DNA from 3 places in the Paenibacillus sp. GM1FR genome. Region 1 is predicted to be linked to each of the others. Evidence: predicted binding sites of a transcription regulator. Region 1 holds the regulator's gene; each other region holds the start of a gene.

Evidence for each region. Region 1 encodes LexA, which represses DNA repair genes until DNA is damaged. Its sites were predicted from a motif close to CGAACATATGTTCG; they were not measured.
Region 2: PAEAM_RS28060 (DNA polymerase IV) is a predicted target of LexA. The motif match lies at 2,542-2,555, and genes of this name have one in related genera.
Region 3: PAEAM_RS11135 (DNA polymerase IV) is a predicted target of LexA. The motif match lies at 2,273-2,286, and genes of this name have one in related genera.

What each region holds. Positions count from the first base shown of each region.
Region 1 is NZ_MKZL01000011.1:918,293-928,666, forward strand. It holds gene PAEAM_RS09840 (aldehyde dehydrogenase) at 1-1,101, shown strand, start outside; gene lexA (transcriptional repressor LexA) at 1,207-1,833, opposite strand; gene PAEAM_RS09850 (LysM peptidoglycan-binding domain-containing protein) at 2,130-2,507, shown strand; gene PAEAM_RS09855 (DUF896 domain-containing protein) at 2,603-2,812, shown strand; gene PAEAM_RS09860 (hypothetical protein) at 2,938-3,447, shown strand; gene PAEAM_RS09865 (HAD family hydrolase) at 3,476-4,267, shown strand; gene PAEAM_RS09870 (ABC transporter permease) at 4,856-5,785, shown strand; gene PAEAM_RS09875 (carbohydrate ABC transporter permease) at 5,798-6,670, shown strand; gene PAEAM_RS09880 (ABC transporter substrate-binding protein) at 6,807-8,441, shown strand; gene PAEAM_RS09885 (GntR family transcriptional regulator) at 8,544-9,218, shown strand; gene PAEAM_RS09890 (cupin domain-containing protein) at 9,314-9,859, opposite strand; gene metH (methionine synthase) at 10,039-10,374, shown strand, end outside.
Region 2 is NZ_MKZL01000063.1:16,798-27,171, forward strand. It holds gene PAEAM_RS28050 (YhjD family protein) at 568-930, opposite strand; gene PAEAM_RS28055 (YolD-like family protein) at 930-1,280, opposite strand; gene PAEAM_RS28060 (DNA polymerase IV) at 1,277-2,518, opposite strand; gene PAEAM_RS28065 (stalk domain-containing protein) at 2,677-3,180, shown strand; gene PAEAM_RS28070 (ATP-dependent nuclease) at 3,219-5,018, opposite strand; gene PAEAM_RS28075 (hypothetical protein) at 5,491-6,102, shown strand; gene PAEAM_RS28080 (hypothetical protein) at 6,350-7,090, opposite strand; gene PAEAM_RS28085 (hypothetical protein) at 7,169-8,323, opposite strand; gene PAEAM_RS32645 (cyclic-phosphate processing receiver domain-containing protein) at 8,458-8,691, opposite strand; gene PAEAM_RS28095 (hypothetical protein) at 8,773-9,525, opposite strand; gene PAEAM_RS28100 (hypothetical protein) at 9,698-9,961, opposite strand; gene PAEAM_RS28105 (PARP domain-containing protein) at 9,994-10,365, opposite strand.
Region 3 is NZ_MKZL01000011.1:1,198,591-1,208,964, reverse strand. It holds gene PAEAM_RS11145 (beta-glucoside-specific PTS transporter subunit IIABC) at 1-551, shown strand, start outside; gene PAEAM_RS11140 (glycoside hydrolase family 1 protein) at 565-2,025, shown strand; gene PAEAM_RS11135 (DNA polymerase IV) at 2,333-3,550, shown strand; gene PAEAM_RS11130 (YolD-like family protein) at 3,547-3,894, shown strand; gene PAEAM_RS11125 (YhjD family protein) at 3,896-4,264, shown strand; gene PAEAM_RS11120 (Ger(x)C family spore germination protein) at 4,375-4,770, shown strand; gene PAEAM_RS11115 (SPL family radical SAM protein) at 4,867-5,700, shown strand; gene PAEAM_RS11110 (winged helix-turn-helix transcriptional regulator) at 5,897-6,253, opposite strand; gene PAEAM_RS11100 (ester cyclase) at 6,623-7,042, shown strand; gene PAEAM_RS11095 (amidohydrolase family protein) at 7,125-8,435, opposite strand; gene PAEAM_RS11090 (MarR family winged helix-turn-helix transcriptional regulator) at 8,602-9,030, shown strand; gene PAEAM_RS11085 (GNAT family N-acetyltransferase) at 9,194-9,640, shown strand; gene PAEAM_RS11080 (SDR family oxidoreductase) at 10,047-10,374, shown strand, end outside.

The DNA of each region.
Region 1 (10,374 bases):
CTGGGTGAACTGGATTTTGCATTAGAACACCTGCAGGAATGGGCTGTACCAAAACAAGTCCCAACCAATTCGGCTATGCCGGATGGGGTGAGCACCATTTACCCTGAACCATACGGAGTGGCTCTTATTATTGCACCTTGGAACTATCCTTTCCAACTGGCCTTTGGTCCACTGATTGGAGCAATTGCAGCCGGTAACTGTGCAGTTATCAAGCCTTCTGAATTAACACCAGCGGTATCTCGTCTGACATATGATCTGATTCAGGAGATCTTCCCTCAGGAGTATATCGCCGTTATGGAAGGGGAAGTTGAAGCCAGTACAGCATTGTTGAAAGAGAAGTTTGATTATATTTTCTTCACAGGAAGCACAGGTGTTGGTCGCATTGTTATGAAGGCAGCTGCGGAGCATTTGACTCCTGTAACCCTGGAGCTAGGGGGCAAGAGTCCTGCTATTGTCCATAACGATGCAGAACTGAAGCTGGTGGCCCAGCGTATTGTTCGTGGTAAGTTCCTGAATGCAGGCCAAACTTGCGTTGCTCCGGATTATTTGCTTGTACATGAACAAGTTCATGACGAATTGATCAATCTGATTGGCGCAGAGATCAAAGATAAATTTGGGGACGATGTGTTACAGAACGCTGATTTCCCGCATATTGTTAACTCGCGTAACTTTGATCGGTTGTCGAAATTCCTAACAGATGGCAAAACGCTGATTGGTGGACGTTCTGTACGAGAGCAGTTGCTCATTGAGCCGACTGTACTTGGAGATGTGAACTGGGAATCAGCTGTCATGCAAGAAGAGATCTTTGGTCCGATTCTTCCTGTATTTACGTACAGTGACCTGAATCCTATGCTAGATGAGATTGTTCGCCGGCCAAAACCATTGGCGCTATATCTCTTCACACAGGATGAGCAGCTGCAGGATCAGGTTCTGAATCAAGTATCCTTCGGTGGGGGATGTATTAATGACACACTTTCTCATATGACTTCACACTACCTCCCGTTTGGTGGTGTAGGAGAGAGCGGTATGGGCTCATATCACGGACAACAGAGCTTTGATGTGTTCTCGCATCACAAGAGTGTTCTGAAACGCAGTGAATAATTAGCCGCTAAAATAACATAAACATGAAAAAAAGAGGTTGTCCTGTTGATCAGGATAACCTCTTTCGTATTTCATTACATCTAGTTTTGTTACTCAAGTTAAATATTAATGAATATCTCGGAAAAGGCCAATGACTTTACCCAGAATACTAACATGTTTCAAACGTAAAGGTTCGAAGGTCGCATTCTCCGGTTGAAGGCGAATATGATCTTTCTCTTTATAGAACGTTTTCACTGTAGCTTCATCGTCTTCAGTCATTGCAACGACGATATCACCGTTATCAGCAGTTTGCTGTTGACGGACAATAACGTAATCTCCGTTAACGATTCCAGCTTCCACCATGCTATCTCCGACTACCGAAAGCATAAACACTTTCTGTTCGCCTACATAATGTGTAGGAAGAGGGAAGTAGTCTTCAATGTTCTCGGTTGCAGTGATTGGAACCCCGGCTGTAACCTTACCAACAACAGGAATACGTGCAACGCTATGAGCAAATTGATGAGAATGCTCAGATTCTTCTTGGCTCAAAAGCTCAATGGCTCTTGGCTTGGTAGGGTCGCGTCGGATCAAACCTTTTTTCTCCAAACGATCCAAATGTCCATGTACTGTTGAGCTGGAAGCCAGTCCAACCGCTTCACCAATTTCCCGTACGGAAGGAGGATACCCCTTCAACCGGACTTCATTTCGTATAAACTCCAGAATAGCCTGCTGCCTGCTGGATATCTTCGACATACCGTATCAACCCCATTTTAGTAACGTTTGGGAAAATTATAACATAGAACCTCCGTTCGTACAAACATAAGTTCTAAATAAAATAGCATTAAATCGGTGTTTTTTAGCTTATAGAACAGAAATTGTCCAAAAGTCAGAGCATAATACTGCAAATGTTTTGTAAAAGGACTTGAAATAAGATATTTCTCCTTCAAAAAAGAAGCGAACAATTGTTCTAAAAATCTATTGAACAAAACAAGTGTTCGTGTTATATTGATTCCAACAGATAGGAACAAACGTTTGGAGGCGGGTATTTAATGAGATATTCTACTTATCAAAGCATTTATGAACCAATGAATTCGGAACTGGTGAAGTCTAACATAGGGAACTACAAGAAGGTTTTAGCGCGTTTCAAGATTTCTTCATGGATGTTAAAGGTAGTCATTACCTCTATGATTATATTTATTGGATGCAGCACCGTTTTAACTGTATTTGCCGGCAATGAGAATGCTGTTCTGCCTGGAGGAAAGATAGCTGTTTCACAAGGGGAAACATTATGGAGTATTTCTTTGGAACATAAACCGACGAATATGGATACACGTATATATATAGAAGCAATTAAGAAAGTGAATCAACTTCATACAACTTCCATCCAAGTGGGACAAGTACTAGCTCTACCGCAATTTGCAGAATAAAATGCACATCAATGAGTGTTAGCGCGTGTCAGCTTGACAAGCAGCCTTTATAATGGCAAAGTTAATATGACTTTGTATTTTTGGAGGGGACAAGCTTGGATATAGATAGTCTGGTAGCACGCATTAACGAATTGGCTCGTAAGCAAAAGTCCACTGGATTGTCGGAGGAAGAGCTTGCTGAACGTGCCGAGCTAAGAGAGATTTATTTGAGTAATATTCGCAGCAATTTCAGACAACAACTGGATACCATTGAGATTGTTGATGATGAGAATGACAAAGGCCACCAAGGCAAACTCAAACACTAACGAAACCTAATGATATCATTATGATATTTAGGTTTCTTCCTGTTATTTTGAGTGTGCAATTTATAGGGGGAAATGTTGGTTTACAGTTATGTAAGCCGATACAAAGACACATAAGGGGGATTCTCATGTCGCGTTCGTTCGAGAGAACGGTTAAGAAAAATTCCAAGCAGTTAAATCAGCAACGCAAAAAAAGTGGTCAACCAATCACAGGTACACCAGGTGAAGAAGTCTTTAAGGGACGCAGCCTTTTGTTCCCTATATTTTTGATTGGTCTCGCCTTTTTGTATCTGTTTATGAGCACATTCCTTGTGCAAGCTCCAATGACAACTTGGGACTGGGTGACCATGCTGCTTTACGTATTTTTGGCAGTCATCTTCATGCTTCGTCGTCCGTACATCAAGATTAGCAGTAATCGGATTATAACGACGAAGGGTAATCGTGAACGTTCAATTGGGGTTGAAGATATCGTCAAATTCAGAATTGAACCAGGTACAGTTGTTATCGAACATAACAGTCGCGGGAAAAGATGGGTGTTTACCAAGTTATTGAACCGTTACGATACAGATGCGATTGCAGAACGTTTGCTGAAATTTGCAAAAGCACACCAGATCACCGTGGAAACCGTCGAAAAGTAATTATTGCATAAAGGGGTAGATGATCGGAATGGCGTTAAAAGCGATTTTGTTCGACCTAGATGATACTTTATTATGGGATGAGCGTAGTGTTCGAGAAGCTTTTCATGAGACTTGTCTAATCGCAGCGCAAGAGACTGGGGTCAAACCAGAAGAACTTGAAGAAGCTGTTCGTAATGAGGCACGTGGACTGTATGAATCATATGAAACCTTTCCTTTTACCAAAATGATTGGAATCAATCCGTTTGAAGGCCTATGGGCTAACTTTACTGGTGGGGATCAACCTGAGTTCCGTCAGTTGGAACAGCTTGCTCCAGTTTACCGTAAAGAATCCTGGCGTCGTGGCTTGTTGAAGTTGGGTATAGATCGGGAAGATCTTGCTGAACAACTTGCCGCGCAGTTTGGAGTAGAACGGAGATCCAGACCTCATGTATACGAAGAAACGATGGATACCTTGCGTCAGTTACAAGGAAAGTACAAACTGTTGCTGTTAACAAACGGTTGTCCTGCTTTGCAACAAGAGAAGTTGGATGGTGTACCTGAATTAACTCCTTTCTTTGATGAGATTATTATCTCGGGTAACTTCGGAAAAGGAAAACCAGATCCGTCGATATTTGAACATGCTTTGAGTAAACTGGGTGTTAAACCCGAAGAGAGCATGATGGTTGGAGACAAGTTAACGACTGATATTCGTGGTGCTTTATCATCTGGCATCCAATCCGTATGGATTAACCGTGAGCATAAGACCAACAATGAAACGTATGCGCCAGACCATGAAATAACACATTTATCGGAATTAAATCAGCTTATTGCTAATTTCTAAGCAGATCAGCTATAACATCTTTCCTCAGCACCCTGAAACATTGGAAGCTTCAATGAACGATGATGTCGTTCTTGAAGTTACCAATGTTTTTTTATTTGAGTTTGTTGACTAAATTACCTTGTTAAAAGAGATCTCCATTTTTTTTGCTAAAAGTTATTGAAATTAGGGGGAAGCTGAATTAGAATATAACTAACATACTAGTATGACTAGTATTTATATTGTCATAAAGCAATTTCTTTTTGACTTACTTCATTAAATGGAAGCAGGGAGTTATTGCTTATTATTTTCGATTGATTGTAAGCGCTTAATATTTTAGAGTATCTTCTTCCGATTTGGAGATCACACCACTTAGTAAGTGCTAATGAATGATGTGAAGCACCTTGGATTGTGTGATTCTACATAATACATCAAATTGATATCGCTTACATTTAGCAATTATCTATTTGGTAGTGGGGGTGAAGTTAAAGGAGTTGTTGTCTTCTACTAGAGGAGAAACGATGGGAACTGTACATGAATTACTCTTACTTATCAAGTCCTGGATCGGAGTGAAAACACATGGAGTCGGAAACCGCTAAAACAACGTTAACCATGACATCTTTACGTAAAGAGAGCAGATTACGAACGGCAGCAACTTTGTTCCGCAAAGACTGGCAGCTGTATTCACTATTAATCCTTCCCATCATTTATCTCCTTATTTTCAAATATGGACCGATGATTGGTAATGTGATTGCGTTCAGACGTTTTGTTCCCGGGGGAAGTATATTTGGAGAAACGTGGGTTGGTTTAAGGTACTTCAAAATGTTCATTGAGGACCCTACCTTCTGGAGAGTATTCGGTAATACGCTGATGTTAGGCGGACTTGCGTTACTCTTTACATTCCCGGTTCCAATCATTTTTGCCTTGATGCTTAACGAAGTGAAGAGTAAACGATTCAAAAAGTTTGTACAGACCGCGTCTTATCTGCCTCATTTTCTGTCCATCGTTATCGTTACGGGTATGATCCTGCAGCTGACAGCAGTGAATGGTTCCATTAATGGACTGGTGGCTTTCTTCACCGGAGACAATATTCCTTTTATGCAGCGGGCTGAATGGTTCAGAACAATCTATATCACTTCTGAGGTATGGCAGGGTATGGGTTGGGGAGCGATTCTGTATCTGGCTGCACTGACAACCATTGATGATTCTTTGTATGAAGCTGCGCGTATTGATGGTGCCAATCGGTGGAAGCAAACGATTCATGTAACGTTACCAGGGATCTTACCAACGATTGTGACGTTATTGATTTTGAACATGGGTAATTTCCTGGCTGTTGGATTTGAAAAAATCTTACTCTTGTACAATCCGCTGATCTACGAGACATCTGATGTGATCTCCACTTACCTGTATCGGGTGGGACTGGAATCCAGTAACTTCAGTTATGCTACCGCAATTGGCTTGTTCGAATCGCTGATCGGTCTGATTCTGGTGTTCTCCGTAAATGCCATTTCACGCAGGCTGACACAAAGAAGCTTATGGTAAAGGAGGAGCACCATGCAGGAATCCAGATCTTACAAGGTATTTAAAGTATTCAATGTCATCTTTCTGCTGTTCGTGGTATTTATTACGCTCTATCCATTCTTAAATGTCGTGGCACAATCCTTCAGTAGTGAGTCCTATATTAATTCGGGTAAGGTTAGTTTGTTCCCAAGAGGATTCAATGTGGAGACATACAAGACCATCTCACGTGACAGCATGTTCTGGACGAATTATAAAAATACGATTATCTACACTGTAGTAGGTACGTTAATCTCCATGTTTATGACGACTATTTTCGCATATGCCCTGTCCAAAAAGAGATTGATGGGTCGCAAGTTTCTGACGATGTTCGCCGTATTCACGATGTTCTTCAGTGGTGGATTGATTCCAAACTATGTGTTGATTAATTCTCTTGGGTTCAATAACACTATGTGGGCACTTGTTGTTCCTGGCGCAATTAGCATATACAACATGCTGATCATGAAGTCATTTTTTGAAAATATGCCTGAAGAACTGGAGGAAGCTGCCTCCATTGACGGTTTGAACACCTACGGGATCTTGTTACGCATTATCTTGCCGCTTAGTAAAGCCGTTATGGCAACCATGGTGCTGTTCTACGCAGTAGGTCATTGGAATTCCTGGTTCCCAGCCTTTCTGTATCTGGACAAAAAAGAACTGTTCCCGGTCACCATTTATTTGCGCAATATGATTGCAGGAGCGACAAGTGGGGCATCTGCCGGTGCAACCTCAGCTGATAACCTGACACAGATTGCTGCCAATATTAAGTCAGTAACGATGGTATTAACCATCTTGCCGATACTCACCATCTATCCATTTGTCCAAAGATACTTTGTAACCGGGATCATGTTAGGGTCTGTTAAACAGTAATACGCAGCAGCTATATAAATTGAACTAAAGATGATTTACACGAAACACTCCGGTGATAAAGGCGCGCTTCGCTTTTTATTGATTAAAAAGTTTTAAGGTAAGGTCAACCTAAACCAAATTCAGGGGGATAACCTAAATGAATCAAAAGCCACGTAAGTTTGTTGGTAAAATGGTGTTGGCATCAATGATGACCGTTGTTCTGGCAGCATGTAGTAGCGGTAATGGAGCTGGAGGTGACGTCACAGAAGTTCAAACCAAGGCAGCGATGGAGACGTACAATGTAGGGGATACATTCAAGGCGACTGAGCCGTTTAATCTATCGATACTGTATAGTGATCAACCTACCTATCCGTACAAAAAAGACTGGTTGCTTTTCGAAAAGATGACTGAAATGACTGGTGTTACACTTGAGCCAACGATTGTTCCTATGAGTGACTATTCTCAGAAGAGATCTCTTCTAATCAGTTCTGGTGATGCACCGCTGGTTATTCCAAAGACCTATCCTGGTGAAGAATCTGCTTTTGTATCTTCCGGTGCGATTCTGCCCGTTAGTGATTATATTGATTTGATGCCCAACTTCAAGGATAAAGTTGAAAAATGGGGATTGGAAGAAGAAATCGAAGGACTTCGACAGGAAGATGGCAAGTATTATGTACTCCCGGGTCTGCATGAAGAAGTATGGCCAGATTATACATTAATCGTAAGAACAGATGTTTTTGAAGAAAATAACATTGCGATCCCAACCACATGGGATGAACTGTATGACGCTGCAAAGAAACTCAAAGAGCTGTACCCGGATTCCGTTCCGTTCTCGGACCGTTTCAAATTTAATAGCACATTAGGTATTGCGGCTACCGGCTTTGGTACCAAGGCTGGATGGGGTTTTGGTAACGGATTGACGTATAAGGAAGATCAGGATGAATTTGTGTACACGGCTACTACGCCGGAGTATAAGGAAATGCTAACGTACTTTAACAAGTTGGTATCCGAAGGATTGCTGGACAAAGAAAGTTTCACACAGGATGATGATCAGGCTGTACAGAAATTTGTATCCGGCAAATCATTCATGATTAATGGTAATTCCCAAACGGTAGTGCTGCACCGAAATGATATGAACAAAACGCTGGGAGAAGGTAAATACTCTGTTGCGAAGATTACAGTTCCTGGTGGGCCAAAAGGGCAATTAATGTCTGGCTCAAGACTTGAAAACGGTGTCATGATATCCGGGAAAATTCAAAAAAGCGAAAACTTCAAAGCCATTATGCAATTTGTGGATTGGTTATACTACAGTGATGAGGGTCAAGAGTTTGCCAAATGGGGCGTTGAAGGCGAGACATTTACCAAAGAGGGCGGAAAACGTGAATTGGTAGAAGATGTGAACTACAATGGCTTGAATCCTAAAGGCACGAAGGATCTGCGTATTGACTTTGGTTTCTCTGGTGGAGTATTTGCCTACGGTGGTACGACAGATCTGCTGCAATCGATGTTTAGTGAAGAAGAGTTGAAATTCCAGCAAGACATGAAGGATACCAAGGAAGTGATCCCGGCAGAACCACCAATTCCTTACTCTTCAGAGGACCGTGAACGGGTGACACTTCTGAGTACACCACTGAAAGATTATTCGGATCAAAATACACTTAAATTTATCTTGGGTGAACGGGACTTGTCTGAATTCGATACGTTTGCCAAAGAGCTGGATAGCCAAGGATTATCTAATTATCTGAAGCTGGCAAATGACACGTACAAAGCCTACAAAGAAAACAAGCAATAATATAGTTGATGCTGGCCAGATTACCGTTTCACACCGATATATAAGTGGAACGGTAATTTGTGCTAAGATGAATGAATACGGCTGATAGAAAGAGGTCTAGGCATGTCACTTAATCAAAAAATTAGAGGCTCGACCCGGGCATATTCATATAACCTGTTAAAAGAACGAATTCTTCACCTGGAACTTAAGCCGGGTACCAAGATTTCAGAGAAAGAGATTGCAGATGAACTGCAGGTGAGCAGAACACCCGTTAGAGAAGCATTCATGAAGCTTGCTGAAGAAGAACTGCTGGACATTATTCCCCAGAGTGGAACGATCGTCTCTCATATTAATCTGGAGCATGTGGAAGAAGGCAGGTTTATGCGGGAGAAGATGGAGAAGGAAATCGTGACTTTGGCTTGTGTTTCTTTTCCTGAAGAATTCAGATTTCGACTTGAGACCAACATTGCAATGCAGGAAGTCTGTATAGGGAAAAACAATTTCTATCGGCTTTTTGAACTGGATGAAGAGTTTCATCAGATTTTGTTCCAGGGCACGGGTAAACTAAGAACATGGAGAATGTTGCAACAACTGAATATTCCGTTTAATCGGTTGCGTTTATTACGTCTAGCTGAGGACTCCAACCTGGAGGTCATTATCTCCCAGCACAAAGAGATTTATCGTCTTATCACAGAGCGTCAGACCGAGCAAGCTGTTCAGGTGATGGAAGCTCATCTTAGACTCGTTGTTATTGAACAGGAATCGATAAGGGCGAAATACCCGCATTATTTTGTATAATGCACCGATGTTGTATACTACTCTCCATATGCTTAACCAAAACCCCTGTTCAATTGAACAGGGGTTTTGGTTAAGCAAGTTGTAACACGAGAGTTTTAGGCTTGTTTGATAAATGTAGGATCAGGGTATGGATCTGCAATCCAGCCATCTTTTTCGATGAACAGACGTACAGCAATAATTTGTTTGTTCTCCATTAAAGTGAAGAAGTGCGGTGTATTCTCAGGAACAGAGATGACGTCTCCAGGAGACAGTTCTACATTAAAGTAGCCCACATCATCTGTAGCTTTGATAACAAAGATTCCTTTACCAGCGACAATTGCACGGATCTCATCTTCAGCGTGGGTGTGAATTTCTTCGAACTTGGCGAGCTTTTCTTCGATATCTGGTGTTTGTTCGGACAGCGTGATGACATCCCAGATCTGGTATCCGCGACGTGCAGCCAAATCTCTGATTTCATAATCGTAAGTTTCCAAAACCTCGGTTTTCTGTTCATCAGTTAATCCAAAGTTATTTTGCAGATCAGTGTTCAGTTTGGAAGCGTCCCACTTCTCATATAATACTTCGTATTTGTTCAAGAAATTTCGAACATTTTCGTCACCAGTGATGCGTTCGTTCGTATTTCGGATAACAATTTCAGCCATGTTCTTTCCCTCTTTTCCACTTGGTTTAATTGAATTATATCGGATTGCTTTGTTTTTGTCGATTCTCAAATTCCGTTCATATTCGTGCAAACCCGCCATCGTTCGGGACCAAACCCGATCTTTCACATTAAGTTAGTTTCTGTTAAACTAAGATCTAACGTTTTGCGGGGGTGAAGATATTGGATAAGATTAGTCTACACGATGCATTAAAACAACGAATATTAATCCTCGACGGTGCAATGGGGACCATGATTCAACAAGTTGATCTGACTGGCGAAGATTTTGGCGGCGAAGATCTGGATGGATGTAATGAAATGTTAGTGCTTACTCGTCCAGAACTGATCCAGCGCATTCATGAAGAATATCTGGAGGCGGGCGCCGATTTAATTGAAACCAATACATTTGGTGCCACATCCGTTGTGCTTGCTGAGTACGATATTCAGGATCGGGCACGCGAGATCAACCTGGAAGCAGCCAGAATTGCGAGAGCTGCGGTTGATCGTTTCTCTACACCT
Region 2 (10,374 bases), on a different contig from region 1:
ACCGTCATAAAATTTAGGATGATTACTTTTTATGTCTGGATAATCACGTTAGTTCACCATTCGATGGGGCATTGTGTCCTATTTAAGAAACAATCCTCACGATCAATTGATTAAGGAAGAGAAAACATTTCAAATAGCTTTCCTAATACCAAGCGGTGCAATGTCATACCAAATTGTTCATATGACAGAATCAACAAATTATAATCACATGAATCGTGATTCCAATCGTGTACGATACATAAACTACCCATTTATCCAGTCGCATCAACGTTTTAGCTTCTATGGCAGATCAAATTATCCTATATCGTAAGTACAATCGTGAAATGACCAAAAAGTCACTAAAAAACTAGTCGTAGCAACGATTCTAGCCATGTTGGTAAAATTTATAAGTTTACGATTGAATATCAAAAAATCTAGACAGGACAAGGGATTCTAGCGTTTTTTAAAAGTTCAATCGTATAGTAACAGGATTATCTAAAATGATGACTTATTTACTCAATATTTCACATTTTTCATGCATCTAAACAAAGCACAACTTGACAATTAAAATTCAATAAGAGAATGAACTCACTCTTCTTCAACAATAACATTCATCTGTTGAGCTAAGATTAGCATACCATCTGTTCTAACCTTGCTCATAAGAGGATTCATTTTATATTGATATCCACGAATTGAGTAAGAGATAAACAAATTGTCTTCAGTTCTTTTCTGTTCGATAATTTTAATGTCATGCTCTTTTAATGCCTTCTTCAGCTCATATATGTCAGCGGTCACCCTGTCTTGTAGTGCACTTAAATAAAATCTCAACTCTCTTTTTAATATGGCACTGCTCTCACCTATTCTTTTCTTATCCTCCTCTATTACGTCTAACAGTAGTGGCATCTCCGCATATTTTTTTACTAATTCTAACTCCTCAGCACTCTGCTTCATTATTCTAATCCCCCTCCTGATAATCGCACTGCAACTAAACTTTTTATTTCAATCCATTCGTGTCCATTTTCCCATTCGATTCTAACCTTCTTTCCTAACTCATTAACCTTCGAAACAATTCCACTCACGACTCGTTTCGAGTTCAATTCAAAAATCTCAAAATTCGCTTCTTCAGTATATCTGTATGATATTCCTATGTTCTGATAAATAACTTCCCACTCGTCCTCGTGAAGAAGAGGTCTAATCTGATCATTGTCTCGTGAGCGATGTTCAATGATTCGTTCTTTATGTTGTGGAAGCATCATGCGGCTCGATTCCCATAGTCCATTTGCTTGCAATTTTTTACTCATCTGTAGTGTCCTCCAATTTTATTTGATCTGTCTATGGCTTGACCAGCAGATGTGATTGAGCTTGCACGAAGTATGGCAATATCTCCAAAGCGATCCTTAATGTCATCCATCACCTTATCAATCGCACGTTTTTGCTCCTGATCATCGAACAATGACATTTGATACGTCTCAGCGTTTGAAAGATTAGATAATGATATCCCAACTCGTCTCACAGGCTGACCGTCCCAATGTTGCCGAAAGATCTGTTTAGCTATCTTACACACATCTACAGTTATATTAGTGGGATCTTGAAGTTTAACCTGTCTACTGAAGCCAGTCGGTCGATCAAAGTCTGCACCCGATAAACTCATAGTAACTACGCTACCCATCAATCCCTTTTTCCGGGCACGTCTGCAAACCTCTGTACAAATATCTTGTATTACAACGTCAATCTCCCACTGTTCTGTATAGTCCCTAGGAAGCGTCATGCCATTCCCAATATCCTTTTGCACACTATGAGTATTTATGGTCACTGGTGAGTCGTCTAATCCATTCGCTACTCTCCATATAACCTCTCCGTTAACACCCCATTTGCTTCTCAATTTAGATAAGGGCGTATTTGCAAGTTGTCTTATTGTTCGAATCCCCATTTTCCACAAGTGTTTTTCCATTCTTGATCCAATACCCCACATATCACGAATTGGCTTATCACCTATATGCTCATACAGTTCTTCTTTTCTAAGAAAGAATACTCCGCCTTCAATTTTCTTCGCGATCATGTCACAGCAAAGCTTACTCATCACTTTGTTGGTCGAAATACCTGCTCTTGCATATACACCCGTTTCATTGTAAATCTTGTCTTGGATCTGCTTTGCCATGTCAATCGGGTCATTGCCAAAAAGATGTAGAGATCCGGTCACGTCACAAAATAGCTCATCTATACTATAGGGCTCTACTAGGTCGGTAAATTCCTCAATGATGGACATAATTTGAGTAGAAACCTCGATATATTCTTGCATGTGCGGCCTTACAATTATCAACTCAGGACACTTTTGAAGTGATTGCCATAATGGTTCAGCGGTTGACACGCCTTTTGCTTTAGCTAGAGGACATGCAGCAAGTATAATTCCTGAACGTCTTGCTGGATCTCCTGCAACTGCCAATGGTTTGTTTTTGTACTGTGGCATCTTAGCCTTTTCCACACTGGCGTAAAACGACTGCATGTCAATTAACATAATTGTCCGCTCTTTCTTAGCCATTATTATCACTCCCATATAAAATAAGAACGTTTGTTTGTATATGTATTATAAACCGAACATGCGTTCTTTATGCAACAGGGAATTTTTGTAGTTCATATTGATATTTAAGTTGTATAATACAATAAGCAATCTATTTCACATAACAAGGGAGTAATACAATGAAGGATAAGTTAAAGGGTTTGATCATTGGTATTCTAATTGGATCAACAATTACAGGAGCAACAGCATTTGCAGCTACTACTACACCAATTAAAGCAGCTATCCAGAAAGTCAGTCTTTATGTAGATGGAACTAAGAATTCCACAACTGATGCAATAACGTATAAAAACACTACATACGTACCAGTTAGAAGTATGAGTAATGCGATTGGTGAGAAGGTTTCATTAAAAGGGGATAATCTTTATATTGGGAAACAACCAAAGTTTATTGTGAATGAGGATAATGCCTACAAGTACGTGTATTCGAAAATTAAGAAAGACGTAGATAAATACAAACTTGGAATGATGGATGAAGGATACAGTGAAGATGGGAAGTATTTTCTAATCAGAGTATATGAAAATCATCCTGAGTACACTGTCACTTGGGGATTTTATTATGTTGAACTTACCAGTGGGACTGTCTACAAATATGACATACCTGAAAATAAGTTGGTAAAACTATAGGGTGGATTTCTCCACCCTTTCTTCTTAATTCTTGTCTTTTATTTGGATAGACTCTCAATTTGTTCAACTTGTGGTATCCCAATAACATCAAGAATCTCTTTAAAATTTGAAACCGTCTCATCTGAAAGTTTGGTAATTTCCTTATTGTGCATTCGCTCATTGAATTTTTTTGAGACTAAGACTTTATCAAACTTTGTTGTTTCTAACGAATTCAAAACAATCTGTTTGAAATCTTTTTCTGAGAATACACCTTCAATTGCTGAGAAAACTTTACTTTTTGCTGGTGTATATAATATCTTGCTCTTATCAATTCCACATTCATTCTTCAATTTCTTTTCGGTTTGTTGTCCTGCTTTATCATTGTCTAATAAAATATAGTAATCCGTTTCAGAATCAATAATTAAAGTTAGAACATTGATTATCTGTGCTGAACCCAAACAAGGATATAGTTTGAAATTATCGAGTTTAATCTCAAGTATTTCATTAAAATAATATCTCATAGCTTCAAGATAATAATAATCAGAATAACCCTCTACAAGAACTACCCTCTTACCAAAAGTGCTTATATTATTCTTAAGTCCCAGTCCTATAGCAGAAAGTATAGGCTTCATAGTGTTATTGTCGGCACCTTTATGAATTTTATTTTCTACATAGGTGCTATCATTGTCTTTGATTACTAACCTAATTCTCTCTAGTCTGTTAGGGTCCATTAGCCAATGACTATGTGTAGAAATGACTATAGGACTATTAACTGAAAGATCATTAAGCATAATCGAAAGGTCTTCCTGAGCAGATGCATGTAAATATAAACCTGGCTCATCAATTAATAAAATACTTCCTGTTTTCATCTCTGCTTCTAGTGTTAAATAAAATGACAAAAACCATTGTAGCCCTTGACTCCTCTGTCTTGGTTGGAAAGGTTTTTGATTATCCAATCCATATACAAAAAAGTTAATCCCATTCCCATCTAAATTAATTGTAAGCGAAATACTGTCTTGTGAATAATAGCCCATAAAGTTACCAGAGACTTTTTTGGAAATTCTATCTGTTAAAAGTCTTCTTCTTTGAGGACTTGTTTCACCGAACAGAAGTGATGGATCTTGGTTCACAACTTTGAAAAATCTATTAACAATTGGAGTTATTTCTGCATTGCTTGAAATTGAATCGGGAATGATATCTTCAAACGAACTAAAGTATACAAAGTTGGGTATAGTTTCTTTGAAGATAGCACCTACACTGAAATTATGGATTTTAGTCAATAAGTCGAAATAAGAATCAAGATCCTGAAGGATAGTGGAAATTTTATTAATCTGTTCATTATCCAAATTATTAATAGCTGTAAGGAGAGAGTTTATTTCTTTGATAATCACAACAAGGCTTGCTGATGTCATTGCTTCTATATTCGTTTTGTATCTTGTTCTTAATTCCTTATTAATTGCAGCTGTAGCTTTATCTGTTTCCGTTACTATATATTCTAAGGTATCGTTAAAAATCTCTATATTAATAACTTCATTTGATTCGGCTGTTCTAGTTATTGTTACACCATTACTTTTCTTTGAACTGTTTTTGTTTAATGTAAAAAATTCTTTAATATTTTGGAGATCATTATCTTCTAATTCAAGGTGAACTATTACTTCAGGATATTCGCTTATGTAATCAATTGGGTAATCACTCTCTTTATCAAAGACATTTTTCGAAAAACAATCAAGAGCTTTTAAGATATTTGACTTGCCCGATTCATTTTTACCAGCTAGAATAGTTAAATTTGGATTAAAATAAATCTTGCCGGAGTCGCGGATTGACCTAAAGTTCTTGATTTGAGCCCATACTAATTTCAATTAAACTCGCCTCCCTAATATATTACATAGGGATATTATAGCTTTATCTAATTCCAATTTCTATGGAGTTTGAATATAGAAATCAAATAAGTATTCATGCATCTTCTTAAAGTGTAGACAAGTATCCTGTCTTTGCTCCTTACTGACTACACATTCTTTTTCAGAGCTCAATAAATCCTGGTCGAACTTCAAATCTATATAGTAAGGTGCTCAATTCGGGTCTATTTTGTATGGTTCTGCGCCAGACGGTTCGGAGTTTGGTAATAATGTTTTGGTTCAAGGTGAGCACATTTAATGTATTTGCGTGTTAATTATGAAAAAAAAATCGATGTGAATTGGACTACTCAACAGAAGAACAAGAACGAATCAAAACTATGATAAATCAAAGTTTCATTCTATCCTCTGACCGTATGATTTAATTTAATTTAATTACTGCCGATATAAACATTATAAATATGAAAGCGGTAGTTGAATGATCGAAAGTTTAAAAGAAAACTGGTTACAATTTTTGATGCCTACTTTTTTACCCTTGGTTATTATTTCAGGTATACTTTTGCTATTAGCAAACAAACATGAAAGAATATTGTTTACTCCCAGAAGAGCTCTTTATCGACAACTAACCAAAGTCCTTATCTTATCAATACTCGTAACTATAATAGGATATTTTCTTATAAACATAACAGCATCATTTTTAAATAAAGAAGATATTATAGATAGTTATTTTGATCTATTCCTTCTCTTTGTCGTTTACCTTTCATTTATACCGATAAATCTAAGATTTGCTGAGAAGAACGACATAACATACCACTGGGTTTATCTTAAGAAATATCAATACGTTCCCTTACTGATACATAAAGTTACGTTTAACAATAAATTGATGCTTCAATCTTTGACATCTTCTCAAGATAAGTATGATCAAGGGTTTATTATCATTGAAGAAACTGCCATCCTAAATAATGAAAAGATTCACTTTATTGGACCCAAGAAAAAGAATCCATTCTATGTAAATCGTCCGAAAAAAGAGGATCTATTTGCAGCGGTTGAACAAATTAAGCCAATAACAGTTGGAGATGAAGGCCACTAAGTCTATAATGCTAATTTTTTAACTAGAGCTCTAAAGACAACTCCATCAGATTTAATTTGCATATCTGCAAACTGTTTATTCTTTTTCTCATTCTTTAATTAATTTACCCTTACTACTTCATCATCCAAATACTGTGCGTGTACTCTTCTGAGAGAAACTACTCTAAAGAAGACTATTTGAACACAACAAAAACCCGCCACTTAAATGGTGGGTTTTATTATTGAGTCTATGTGAAATCTAAATTTCATTATAATTTCTCATTTACAAATTTTTTAGGATATATCCATCTGGACTCATCTAATTGAAATTCATATAAAACTTCTTCATGGTCATCTTGAAAAACTTTACAAATATCTTTTTTCTGAGATAAGTCATGTGTATATTCAATTTTTTCATTTCTTAATGTAAAGTATGTAACTTTAACAAGCAAAACATCAAATGTTTCTCCGACATATGCATTGATTGGAACAGTAGGTATGAATATTTCAATCCCCTTTTCAAACACCCCAATGTCCACCTTAATACTATTTAACCCTTTTGAAGTCTTTGTCTCAATATTCACTTTGCAATCCAATATGACTTCTGGGTTCCCATAATGAGATAGTTTAATGAACGAAGTATTAGCATTATCTGTATTCTGTGTTACTGTTTGTAGGTGATTGAGTAACCATCTGTAGCCCTCAGTCTCAATTATTCTACTGTTTTCATGAGTTTTAACATCGTTCAATTTGATATTGCCGTAAAAGTCATGAAGCACCAAGAAGGATCGATTACTCTTTCTGTCTTGCTCATCTTCCTTTTGTTTTCGGCTATCTTCGTCCTCTTTATCTTTCTTTCTCTGATTGTACTGTTGGTAAAGAGCAATACACACAGCAGAAATTAAACCGACATAATTAGCAAAGAATCCTAACCAAGCGTTCTCATCTGCATTCACTCCCGGAGCTTGCCACGAAAACAAAGCATAATTTAAGATGATTGGCAGACCCACAATCAATATAATTAAGTATATGAACCTCTTCAAGAAATCACCTTACCTATCTCAATTCGTTTAAATCAAACTTGCATTTTACAGTGCTTCAACCCAGTTTACAGCAGCCTCAAAATCATTGATTGCGCGCGTGGTATCACTCCCATTCGGCATGAGAGAAGAGTGCGCGATTTTATGGCGAAATTGATTCCTGTGAGAATTGATATTTGTCCATATTGTAGAGTTGTTTGTTGGCAGAGATTGTCCAGTCTTCTCATTCAATTGTGTATTGCATCTTCGATAAAAATTAGTCTTTGTACTATTCAAGTAAGTATCAATTTCTTCTTGCGTGTTACCATTTAAAGTCATTTTCTCAATGATTTTTTGTTCTACAGCAACTTCGAGAGCTGCGGAACTATTAATGATGGCTGAACGGTACTCTCCTCTTTCTGCAAGATTGCGGGCCATAATAATCAAATCTTTAGTAGGTGGAATATTGAAGTCATTTAATAGCCTTTCTCTAAATGTTTCAATTTGATCACTATCAATATCAGGTAACCATTTTCGATATGGCACCAAGCTTGGTGCTTTCCCAACATGTTTAATAGAATCATAAAAATAACCGTCAACAAACTGTAATGATTCTGTTCCCTTAAGAGTATGCATAGTCATTGTTTCAACAAAAAAGTCATTTCGTAAATAAGAATATTGCTTTATAAATTGATTTAAAGCATTGTAATATGGATAAACTAATCTACTAAGTTCATTTAATCTTTTACTAACAATGTAATCTACTTTTGCTTCCAAGATTTGATCTGTAGTGTATGAATTAAATTCTGTTGTAGCCATTCTTGTTAAATCACTTGTATCAGTATAGCCTGTACTTTCTCTTATCATTCTTGATTTAATTTTCTCAATTAAAACTTCGCTTGTGACAACTGTATAGTGTTCTTCAGTCAGCGATAACTCTTCTTCGATATGACAAGTAATATAACTTTTACAAGGCTCAAATGCGTAATTTGGAATTCGATTGTTTATTATGTGACTTTCCAGGTCTGCCCTCTCACCTTCCAAATAATTAGGAGACTCTTTACTAGCAAAAGGACTAATGTGTACTCTGAAAAAATTGTCACTTAGATTTAGAATAAAATCCTTCTCTTCTGTTGGACTAATTCTCGTTTTCACTGGATAATCTCCATTTGGTAATTGAATCATAAAGGGAAGTTCATTAGAAAATCTTACTTCTAATTTCATTTTTAATTTTCCTCTCCTTTCTTATAAAACATCCCTCTCGTTGCTCATCAGAATACCTGTTCACAGTAATCGGATAATGGTATATCTCGATATCCTCTACAATGAACCCTCGTCGCTGAGCCGCTAACAAAGTCTCATACATATTCTGTCGTCCTAGGGTTATCTGTGTGTATGTAAATCTTATCTGCCCTCAATCCATGCTCACAGAAATACTTAACCAAGTCATATCCATTGGGTAACTCTACACCATCTACATCCTCGCCCAGATCGTGGTCTAATGTAAGAATGGCCACCTCTTTGGTCTCTAGGATATGTACTGCTTCGTAATATTGTACGAGCGTAATATGTACGAGCGACCATGAAGCCATCTGGACAGTCTCTGAGGTCGTCTACGTAAAGGTTGATCTTATCTGTCATGGTCGCACATCCTTCCTCGTGAAACAATTCTTTTACTTTAATACCTCTATTACGAATTCATCAAAAAACGCATACGTGTCCATACATAATATAGAACTCTGATCAAAATTTTCAATGTTTATTACGATAGGTTCTTCTGTCTCAATTTCATCTAGGGCAATTCTAAATTCTTTTTGATGTTCAAAAAACAAATCTTTTGTGAAAATAGATTCTATATTTCTATACTGATAATTTAATAACCTTTCAGCGCCATTGAGATTAAAGTCAGTATAATTCACTAATCTTGCATCGTAGGAAATGTTGTTAGTTCTGAAATGATTTTCGACAGATTCTTGAAATGGGAAAGAATCGATAATTACAGCTTTACTCCCGAATGATGACAACATCAGTTCTTTTACTTCTTCCGTGAAATGGGGTTTTACTATATAAGATTTTGTAGATTCATCAACAACAATAAAGTCGCTACCTTTTAAAGCAGTCATACAGTAGATGGGGATTCTACTAAAAGAATAATCTCTTATGATTGCTTCAGGTGTTATGCCTTCTAAAATAACTTCCTGTGTATCATCGTCAAGCAATTTAAAATCTATTTCCCTGATTACATTGCCCCCATCGTACCTATCTCCTTGGCCTTTTAATTTTGTTCTGTTTTCTAGTTCAACAAAATAATCGATATTATTCATATATAATTGTCCTTTTGCGATACTATCCATAAACTCAGGCTGCGTAAATTTTACAAATTGTATAATACCGTCAACAAACCCTTCGATATCTGATACCTTCATTTTACCCTCCTTTACGAAATCGCCATTTGATCAGATGTCTTGCGAAGTACCTTGTGTAGACTCCAATACAGAAATTCGCTCCTCAAGTTTATCTCTATTAATATTTTTTTTGTCCAATAGATTGTGCGTTGCGATTAAAGATCGATAATACTCTACTCTATCTAAAGTTGGTCTATTTTTCTAAAAAATCAACAATATACGATTTCAAGTCCTCAATGAACAGAGGTGAGGAAAGAAATGCGTCATTAATTTCCTTATATTTTTCTTGTTCATTTCCTAAATGAAGATACTTGTTGTACACCTTCTTTATAATTTTATTGACATCTTCACCGCTGTAATCGGAATAAATATGTCCAAGATCATTTCGTACAAACTGATCCACATAGCGTGTCAAACTTGGGCGCGCGCGGTCTGACAATTGATCAAGATAGTTCATGTTAGTTTCCTCCTAGTTGTGGGATAAAACAGTCATCTTATCGCATATGTTTCAATTGAAGTTATACAGCTAAGATCATATATGACAATTTCATTGAATGTAGTTAATTCCAATCCTTTGAAACCTCTAGATAGTGTATAACCTTCGAATTTATTATCAAAATTAAAACCTGAATAACTTTCCTTTGGTTTGTACGAAGAAATTGAAGCAAATTCATCTTTAAGAATGCACTCTTCATTTAATTCCACTTTTAAAATATGTCTCCCATATTCAGCACATTTGTCTACATCTTTGGACAAATAAATCCCCTTTCCTAACCCCCCTCTGAGGAAAAAGTCCAATGAGAACCCTTCCCTTATTATAGATATTGCATTTACAGATGTAGTACCGTGAAAAGCCCTCATTAGAGCGAA
Region 3 (10,374 bases), 280 kb from region 1:
CGCTTATTTTAGGATTTGAAGATGTGCCTGAGGATGGAGAGGATCAACAAACACCAGCCAATTCATCTTCAACAAACCGTGTGCCTGTTGTTAGTGTTTCTGAACATGTGCTCATAGCACCAATGACTGGTCGAGTTCTAGAGTTATCAACAATAAAGGACGAAGCCTTTGCAACTGGAGCTATGGGAAAAGGGATCGCCATTGAACCTACAATTGGAAAGCTTGTTTCACCAGCCGATGGTGTCATATCCGCGGTATTCCCTACCTTCCACGCAATCGGTATTAGCTCGAATAATGGCGCTGAACTCCTCGTTCATATCGGCATGAACACGGTGAAGCTGAAAGGTGAACATTTCGAGGTGCATGTACAAGAAGGTGATGAAGTAAAAGCTGGGGATTTACTTATTGAATTCGATACAGATGCAATAGCCGCCAAAGGTTATGATCTGACTACACCTATTATTGTTACGAATTCAGATGACTTTACAGATGTAATTGGTATAGACAAACCATCGATTACGATCGGGGAAAAACTAATTAAGATCATATAAGGAGGAATTTCCAATGAAGAACACAACCGTATTCCCAGACTCTTTTATGTGGGGCGGCGCAACAGCGGCGAATCAATACGAGGGTGCCTGGAACATTGATGGTAAAAAGGCAAGTACAGCAGATATGATGACGGGTGGAACGCATACTACTCCAAGACGGATCACCAAACACATTGAGGAGGGCGTAAACTATCCTTCCCATGAGGCAGTAGACTTTTACCATCATTACAAAGAAGATATCCGTCTGTTTGCAGAGATGGGCTTTCGATGCTTCAGAATGTCCATTGCTTGGTCCAGAATATTCCCCAACGGGGACGATGTAACGCCAAATGAAGCAGGACTTCAATTTTACGACAAGGTGTTCAGTGAACTGAAAAAGTATAATATTGAACCTATCGTTACGATCTCACATTACGAAGCTCCGTTTGCGCTAACAGAGAAATTCAATGCCTGGGCTTCCAGAGAGATGATCGACTGCTACGTACGGTATTGTGAGACCATTTTCACCCGTTACAAGGATGTCGTGAAGTACTGGATTACATTTAATGAGATCAATAGTTTAATTGTTCCAGCAGGTGCATATATAGCAGGGGCATTATTAGTTGATGATAGTGGTGTATTTAACAATACGGTTGTGGATAGTACGCAATTAAGATTCCAGGCTTTACATCATCAATTTATAGCAAGTGCAAAAGCAGTCAAACTTGCTCATGAGATTAATCCGGCGTTCCAAATCGGTTGTATGATTAATTATAGTCATGGTTACGGAAGTACATGTAAACCGGAAGATATGTTGAAGGCTCTGAGAATGGATCAGATTAACAATATGCTGAGCAGCGACGTGCAAGTTAGAGGGGAATACCCTGACTTTGCCAAGAGATATTTTAATGAGAACAATATTCAGATTGAGATGGCAGAAGAGGACGTAGAAGTGCTAAAACAAGGCTGTGTTGATTTCTATAGCTTCAGCTACTACAAGTCTCATGTAGTGGGTACCCGCCCAGAAGGTGATGAGACCCAGGGGAATGTCTTTGGTGGATTCAAAAATCCTTATTTGAAGGCAAATGATTGGGGATGGCAAATCGATCCAGTTGGACTTCGTTACGTACTCAATCATGTGTACGATCGGTATAGAATCCCTGTAATGATCGTTGAAAATGGTCTGGGAGCGGTTGATATCATCGAAGAGGATGGCTCTATCCATGATACGTATAGAATCAATTTCCTGCGAGATCATATCGAACAAATGAGAGAAGCTATCCTCGATGGCGTTAATCTTATCGGCTACACGGCTTGGGGTTGCATCGACATCGTTAGTGCCTCAACTGGCGAAATGGAGAAACGCTACGGATTCATTTATGTAGATAAGGATAACGAGGGCAGAGGTACCCTGAAAAGAAGTAAAAAGGATAGTTTCCACTGGTATAAAAAGGTGATTGAATCCAACGGGGAAAGATTGGATTTGGAAATATAATTTGCACTCGAACGAAAGATGATCCAATCTTTAAATTCTATCAAATAGACCAAGTACTTATCACTTTGTGAGACAAGTACTTGGTTTTTTGTGCATCAATAATAAAACTAAAAATTAATTATTTGGATGGCTAAAGTGGCTGACAATATCCAGTCTACAGTTCATTATGGTGTCCAAGGGTTTTCAAAAGCTAATTATAAATATTTACCTCTTGCATAAAGAACGTGCGTTCGGTCTATAATATATACAAACATACGTTCTCAAAAGTACAGGAGTGATTACAGTGTTGACTAAGCAACGAACCATTATGCTCATTGATATGCAGAGCTTTTATGCTTCAGTCGAAAAGGCAAAAATGCCTCAATACAAAAATAGACCATTAGCTGTTGCGGGAGACCCCGCAAGACGCTCTGGAATTATCCTAGCCGCTTGTCCACTAGCCAAAGCGAAGGGTGTGTCTACCGCGGAACCACTCTGGCAGTCTCTTCAGAAGTGCCCTGAACTGATCATTGTGAGACCACACATGCAAGAATATATCGAAGTATCCACTCAAATCATGTCCATTATTGAAGAGTTCACCGATCTGGTCGAACCGTACAGTATAGACGAATTATTCGCTGATTTTACAGGGTCTATGCATCTATTCGGTAATGATCCAGTCGATTTGGCCAAGCAAATTCAAGACAAAATCTATAATGAAACAGGCGTTTACGCGAGAGCTGGCATTGGTGAAAACAAAATCATCAGTAAATTATGCTGCGATATGATCGCTAAAAAAGCAGAGGGGGGCATTTTCCACTTAAAAAAAGAGGAGTTACACCTCCATATTGGAGATAAGCCCATCCGCGATATGTGGGGGATAGGCTCCAGAATGGAAAAACATCTGTGGAAGATGGGCATCCGAACCATTAGAGACCTGGCAAATACACCTCTTACTAAACTAAGAAATAAGTGGGGGGTTAATGGAGAAGTCATCTGGCGAGTCGCAAATGGACTCGACAAGTCGCCGGTAACCGTCAACACGCACAGTACACAAAAAGATATTGGAAACGGAATGACCCTGCCTAGAGATTTCACAGAGGCTTGGGAGATCGAAGTGGTTATTCTCGATATCTGCACAGAAGTATGCAGAAGAGCCCGCAAAAAGGGACTGATGAGTAGCGTCGTATCTGTGAGTGTGTCTGGAGCGGATTTTGACCACCCCACTGGTTTTCACAGGCAGGTTAAACTGTCTGATCCTACAAACATAACCGTTGATGTATGCAAGATAGCCAAACGCATATTTCATCAACACTGGGATGGGCAACCTGTGCGCCGTGTAGGCGTATCCCTGTCTCAATTATCCAACGCGGATACATATCAACTATCTTTTTATGATGATCAAGAACAGAAACGGGCCATTGATCAGGTGATGGACGACATTAAGGATCGATTTGGCGACATTGCCATTCTACGAGCAAGCTCCATTACGGCTGCGGGTCAAGCGATCGATCGAGCATCTAAAATTGGGGGGCATTATAAATGAGCAAAAAACTGGAGGCCAATGGATTATGGGAATCGAGCCGCATGATGCTTCCTCAACATAAAGAACGAATTATACAGCATCGTACTCAAGTTCATTATCTAACGAAACCGCTGATCCATGAAGATGAGTGGGAGATTATTACACAAAATATAGATATGTCGCTCAATTATACATTGCAAGCCACCTTTGAAATATTTACTGAGTCAGGCAATCGGGATATACACGGGATCGTCACTTCAGTCAGTACCTTTGGAAAGAAAATCAAAATTGAAATGGAGAATGGATTTGAATGGGTCGATTTTGATCAATTGGTCGCTGTAAAACTTGAAGAAGGAGGCGTGTAAAGTGCGACAGACTTTCGAGGAACTTTCACTCGTGAAGAGGGTGGTAGAGCTCCCTTATCTGTTAGGTGCTCTGGAGGTAGATAAGCATAAAATATACGCTTCAAACTTCAAAATGAAATCTGTATATGTTGACTACTTGGACGGTACTCAAAAGAAAATTGCTTTAGAGATGTACAAATCAAAACAAAGGCTAAAGGAACATCATATTAAAATCATAGATGAAGTGAGATCTGAGCTGAGTTTAACGGTAGATTATTCGGTGAGAGGTTACATCCATAAAATGACATTATTATGGAGCAAAGTGAAAGTGGATGTAACCTTAATGCTTACCGAACATATGAACGTTGATATTACTGATTTGCTCAAATGAACATAGAAAAGTAAGAGTCTAACTCATCAATGCGGCAACCAATACGAGCAGATCTTTCGGCAAATCGGGAATCACAAAAAAGATAAATAAAAAGGCAGAGTAAACTATGTTTGGATCTCAAAGATAAAAAACTCCATTATTATATATCTGCCCCTGTATTCAGTAAGGACATTCAAAAGAAAAGCCGCGAAGGGGGAGGAATAGCAGAAGGTTTAAGACAGTCTAAAAATCAGCTGGATGCCCAATTTCCGAGTTCGCTTGCGGGACGTAATTATCAAGTCATCATTGTAGGGAAACAATTGCTCCAATATAAGGATTGGTTTAAAGTACTTGATGTCACGTTCCGCGATCCTCGCAATACGATTACCGACCGCATCATTGCTTTTGACGGTCCTATTGCGGATATTTTCAATTTTCAAGCCAAAGATAAGCCGCCGTTACCTTTATTTATAAAAACGGTTGTTTTGTTGTTAACACCCAATAGTTACATTCTGGTTCCTATCTAATAAAAAGGTGCCTACTTTTCAAGTAGCATGAGAAATTTTAAGATAAAACGCAAGAGGAGAAGCGGGCATAAAAGTAATTGAGGGGATGGTAGCGTCATGCCAATTGAAATCAAAGACATTGTGTCTAAGAAAATATTAAGTGAAGTAACAGGTTATCTAGATATTGGTTTTACTCATTCACTAAATCCCTATACGGGTTGTGCATTTGCTTGCGAATACTGTTACGTCAGAGAAATGCCTATTCAAAAGTTTAAGGATATTCCTTGGGGATCGTGGGTGGATGTTAAGAAAAATGCAGCAGAAAACTATCTAAGGGAAGTCTCTCTTCTAAGACGTAAAAATAAACCCATAAGTATATTCATGTCATCAGCCACAGATCCTTATCAACCTGTAGAGCAGAGGGCAAACATTACAAGAAGCCTATTGGAAGAAATGGATAAAAACCCACCAGATTCACTTCAAATTCAAACTAGAAGCCCGCTGGTTGCCAGAGACCTTGATATACTGCTGAAATTAAAGGAAAAATGTAGAATTATGGTTTCAATGACAATCGAGACAGATCGCGAAGACGTGAAACGAATTTTTTCGCCTTATGCTCCTGGAATAGATTTACGAGTTAAAGCCTTGAAAAAGATAAATGATGCAGGGATACATACACAAGTATCTATTTCCCCTGTGCTACCTTTTTCACCTAATTTCGCTAACATGTTACAAGGCATAACTGATCGAATTTGGATTGATACGCTATTGATTGGTGATGGTCAAATGGGGATGAGATCTAAGCGGTTAGGGATGCCACAATTATTTGAGGCGAACGGCTGGGAGAAATGGTACGAGAAAAGCATTCATCTGAAAGTCGAAAAATATTTTAAGGCAAGGTTTCCATCTGAAATTATTCATGTATCCAAAAACAATGCATATCCATTTTGATTTTAAATAGCCAATTATTTAATGAGGATCTTGTCCGTTTTTTCTTCATGCAATAGAAATATTGCAGAAACTGGTGTTCGAAGATCAACTCTCTCATACGAATTAATGGAGGACGCATGAGTCCTCCATTGACTTAACTTGAAGATGTAGAGGAATTTATTCTATTTTGAAATGACCGTGGAGTAACAATTTGACATCATTCACTCTGATGAATATCGTTTGGAAGTTCATCATTGAGTTTCTGGTACCCGAGTCCCCATGTTTCCATAGAGAATATAATTGGCTTCAGTGAATTTCCTAAATCACTTAAGCTGTATTCGACTCTCGGAGGGACTTCTGCAAAAACAGTACGAATGACAATTCCATCCTCTTCCATTGAACGTAAATTTTCAGTGAGAACCTTTTGACTGATCTCCGGGATACTTTTACGAAGTTCTCCGAATCGATGAGTTCCCTTCAAAAGATCCCTCATAACCAATAACTTCCACTTGTTACCTATCAATCCAACTGTCGTTGCGACGGGACACAACGGCAACTCTTTTTTTGAAATCACTGTATTATCGCCTCCAATAGTTACTATTAGTTTCCTATATAACAAAAAGGTGCCTACTTTCAAAATCAATACATTGCTTATATTATAATTCTGTCAATGAAAAATCAAATTAAAATAAATGAAAGGAGGAGGGAGTTTGCAAGAGAGTTTATGCAACTGAGTGACTATTTTTCGAATCATATGTTAACGTTCTTGAATTCTTGGAGACAGCATTTAGAGATCAGTTTATTGGCTCTGCAACCTAGAGATAAAATAATAGTTACAAAAAGGTTCCTATATAACAAAAAGGTGCCTACTTACCAATTATCTAAAGTAGCGATAAAATTTAAGTGAAGGCATATGCTCACGAAAATAGAAAGGGGTTTAAATATGACGATTACAGAAAACAAACAATTGATGCATCGTTTCACGAACTTCATTAATACGGCAAGCAAGGAACTTGCTGAAGAATTGATTTCTCCAGATGCTGTTTTTTATGTACCTATGCAAAAAGAACCAATGAATGGTCCAAGTGGTTATCTCTCCATAATTCATATGATGAGATCTGGTTTTTCCGATATACAATGGACTGTTAAGGAGCTGGTAGCAGAAGAGGATCTAGTAGCAGCTCATTTTGTCATGAAGGGCACACAAGACGGAGAGTTTCTCGGGTTTCCACCAACGAGCAAAAAAATCGAAGTAAATGCAATGAATTTTTATCGGATCTCTAATGGCCAAATTATTGAAGAGTATGGTCAACCCGATATGCTTGGCTTGCTTCAACAAATAGGGGCAATTCCAAAAGCATAATTAGATTAAAGTAGAAGAGGGACTGCATTTTGCAATCCCTCTTCTTAGTGATTTTACAATTAGGAAATATAAACTACTAGTTTTAGCCTAGTTTTTGCGAACCATTGGACCACACGGATTTGATTGACAAGGTATCTGAAATATTAGTGATCGGATCACCGTTTATGAGAATAAGATCAGCACGTGCACCTTCGGTAATCCGGCCACGATCATGTAGACCAAAGCAACGGGCCGGTTTGGAAGTAGCCGACTGAAGAGCTTCGATCGGAGTGAACCCAGCCTTCACCAGCAGCTGCATTTCGTGATGAACACTGGCCCCATGAGCAAGACCACCAAGGTTCGGAACGGGAACCGGTGCGACATCCGTCCCTACAAGAATATCAACTCCGGCACGGTGAAGATCCATCAGATTCTTAAAGCTGTTCTCCATATTGCCTTGTGGGAATGTATTGAAGCTTGAGTTCAAGATATCGATCCAATCAGGACTTAATTTGGAATGAACTCGTGGATCATTAGCCAATTCTGATGCCGGATTACCTATAATCGATGAATTCAACACCAAGCACGGTGTAACAAAAGCTCCAGAATCAGCTATGGATTTGACCAATTCGGACGTGTACTCGGGTCTGTCGATAAACAAGTGGCCCAAACCGTCGACTCCAAAATCGATGGCTGCTTTCGATGAAAGAGCCGTCAAGACGTGGGCAATGACCAACTTATCGAACTTGTGGGCTTCAGTAACAGCTGTTTTTAGAATCTCGTCACTTAGAACAGGCAGGCCAGGTGCACCCATGACCGTTCCCTCTTCAATCATGATCTTAATATAGTCAGATCCATTCTCCACTTGGGTATGCACATGTTTGATCGCTTCTTCAACTGTCGTCACTTGAGGTATTTCGTCGTGATCGTGAGCGTAGGCGGCCAACATTGCTTCCCGGTCTTCCTCCGACAACTTCTCTAGTTCCTTTAATACGAATTCAGGTATTTCATCTCCATCAGGCAGTAATTCATCTGGGTGCCCACCAGGAGCGGTAATCGCCGTACCAGCAGATCGAACGTCTGCGATGTCATCCACATTTTTTAGCTGAATTTCGCGCCCTCTTTTCGTAAAATCGCCGTTCATTTCAAGTTCTGTTGTAACACCGAATTTTAAGGCATCTCGTAATCCACCAATGGAGGTATGGACATGTGCATCAATCAGACCAGGTATTAATGTCGCATTTTCTCCATCGATAATTGTTGCATCGCTTGGGATGTCTCCGCCCACTGAAATAATGGAAACCCCTTTAATGACAATATGTCTGGGAGCAATAATTTGATATCCATCAAAGATTCGTACATTTGTAATCGCCGTAATTTCTTCAGACCCAGCATTCTGATTTAATTTCTCCATCATAAATCCTCCTAATGTGTTTGTAACTGAACACTTCGCAGTATAACTGTTAGATATCTAACAGTCAATAGTCTAACTTTTGTTTGACAAGCCTACTGGGATCACTGTATATTTTAGCTACTTACAATTAGATTCCTAACAATTACAGAGGGGACGATGGACGGTCATGCCTTCCCGAGAAGATACGCCTTATATGGAGTTGTTTCAAATTATCGGTCTTAAGTTAAAGAAAAGAGCGGATGAGAGTATAAAAGAGCTAGGATTAAGTTCTCAACAAGGAAAAGTAATCGATTATATTTATGAGAATCAAGATAATCATATTATTCAAAAGGATCTTGCAGATCGGTTTCATCTGCGTGGGGCAAGCGTTACAAGCATGCTTCAAGGTCTAGAGCAAAAAGGTTTCATCGAACGTAAAATCCCGGCCAATAATGAACGGCAAAAAAATATTTATGTATTACCAAAAGCGGTTGACTTGATTGAAGACTTCAATAACTCATTTCAAAAAGTGGAGGATGAAATCGTTCAAGCCCTTAATGACGAGGAGAAGCAAATCTTAAAGAAATTACTGATCAGAATTAATGAACGCATATAATAGACTGGCAGGCAGAGGTAACTGGTGGCCATAGAACACTGATGACATTGATTTCTCATCAGGAATTATTACTTACAATGGAACGAAAATCTTGGATCAAGAAGATATTTTTCAAGTCAATACTGCATCGTTTGAAAATCTTTCTATTTAAGGCGGTATATTAATGAACAAACTTGAAATTAAAGTATCTAACTATAATCCCAAGTATGCTGAACATACAGTGAAAATGTGGAGAGATAGTAAGGAACGGGCAATTGGTCAGGCTGAAACCCATAGCTTCGAAAACCATCTATATTTTTTAAATCATATACTATCTAAACAGTATCAAATAGATTTAGCGTTAATTGATGAAAAAGTAGTTGGAATGATTGCCTATAGTGAAACTGAGATAAGCCAACTTTATATTCATATTGATTATCAAGGGAATGGAATAGGGCGAACCTTGCTTAATAAAGCAAAAGCACAAGCAAATGGAAAATTAACTTTATATACATTTGAAGTGAATAAAAATGCCCAAAGATTTTATGAGAATAATGGATTTGAAATTACTGGTAGAGGACAAGAAAATGAAGAGAATTTACCTGATATACGATATGAATTGAAGTTGTAAAAATCGAATATAAAGTTACATTCAAAAAAGTGAACAGTCTGCAGGTTAGCAGGATGCTTGACCACCCAACCATTTTCACTGGAAATGTAATCCCATGTATTTGTCTTGACAGTAATTGAGTCTGACTCGTAATATTTAAAGTGGAGATGTAGGAAAGGGGACTCGCCGGACAATGTGGACTTCCTTGTAATGGTTATCTAAACTGGATCGCTCGACTTGGTGTTTTGGTTATAACCACACGCCTGGTTTGTGATGCCGATCCGCAATCATTCAAGGGACGCGAGGAACCGTTTGAATCAAACCCGGGCGCGGATACTTGATGTATCCGCTTTTTGTTATACCTAGGATAATTCCATCTCCAATGAAAAATGGTTTTCTCCCTCCCTTATTAAACGGAGGTAATAAAATGACCAAACTATACGGAAAAACCGCTATTGTGACAGGCACAAGCCGCCCCGGAGGTATTGGAACCGCTGTCTGCCGCACGTTGGCACAAGAAGGCGCTAATGTGTTCTATACCCATCTGTACGATTACGATAAAACAGAGAATCCGGGGGATGCCGACAAAAACTGGCCGGATCTCTTCGCCGAAGAACTTCGCTCTTATGGCATTAAGGCAGCGCATATGGAGGTCGATCTTACCGATCCCAATTCTCCAGCGCAACTGCTTGATGCATGCCGATCGGCTCTCGGGCTGCCGACCATTCTCGTCAACAACGCTACCTACAGTGTAG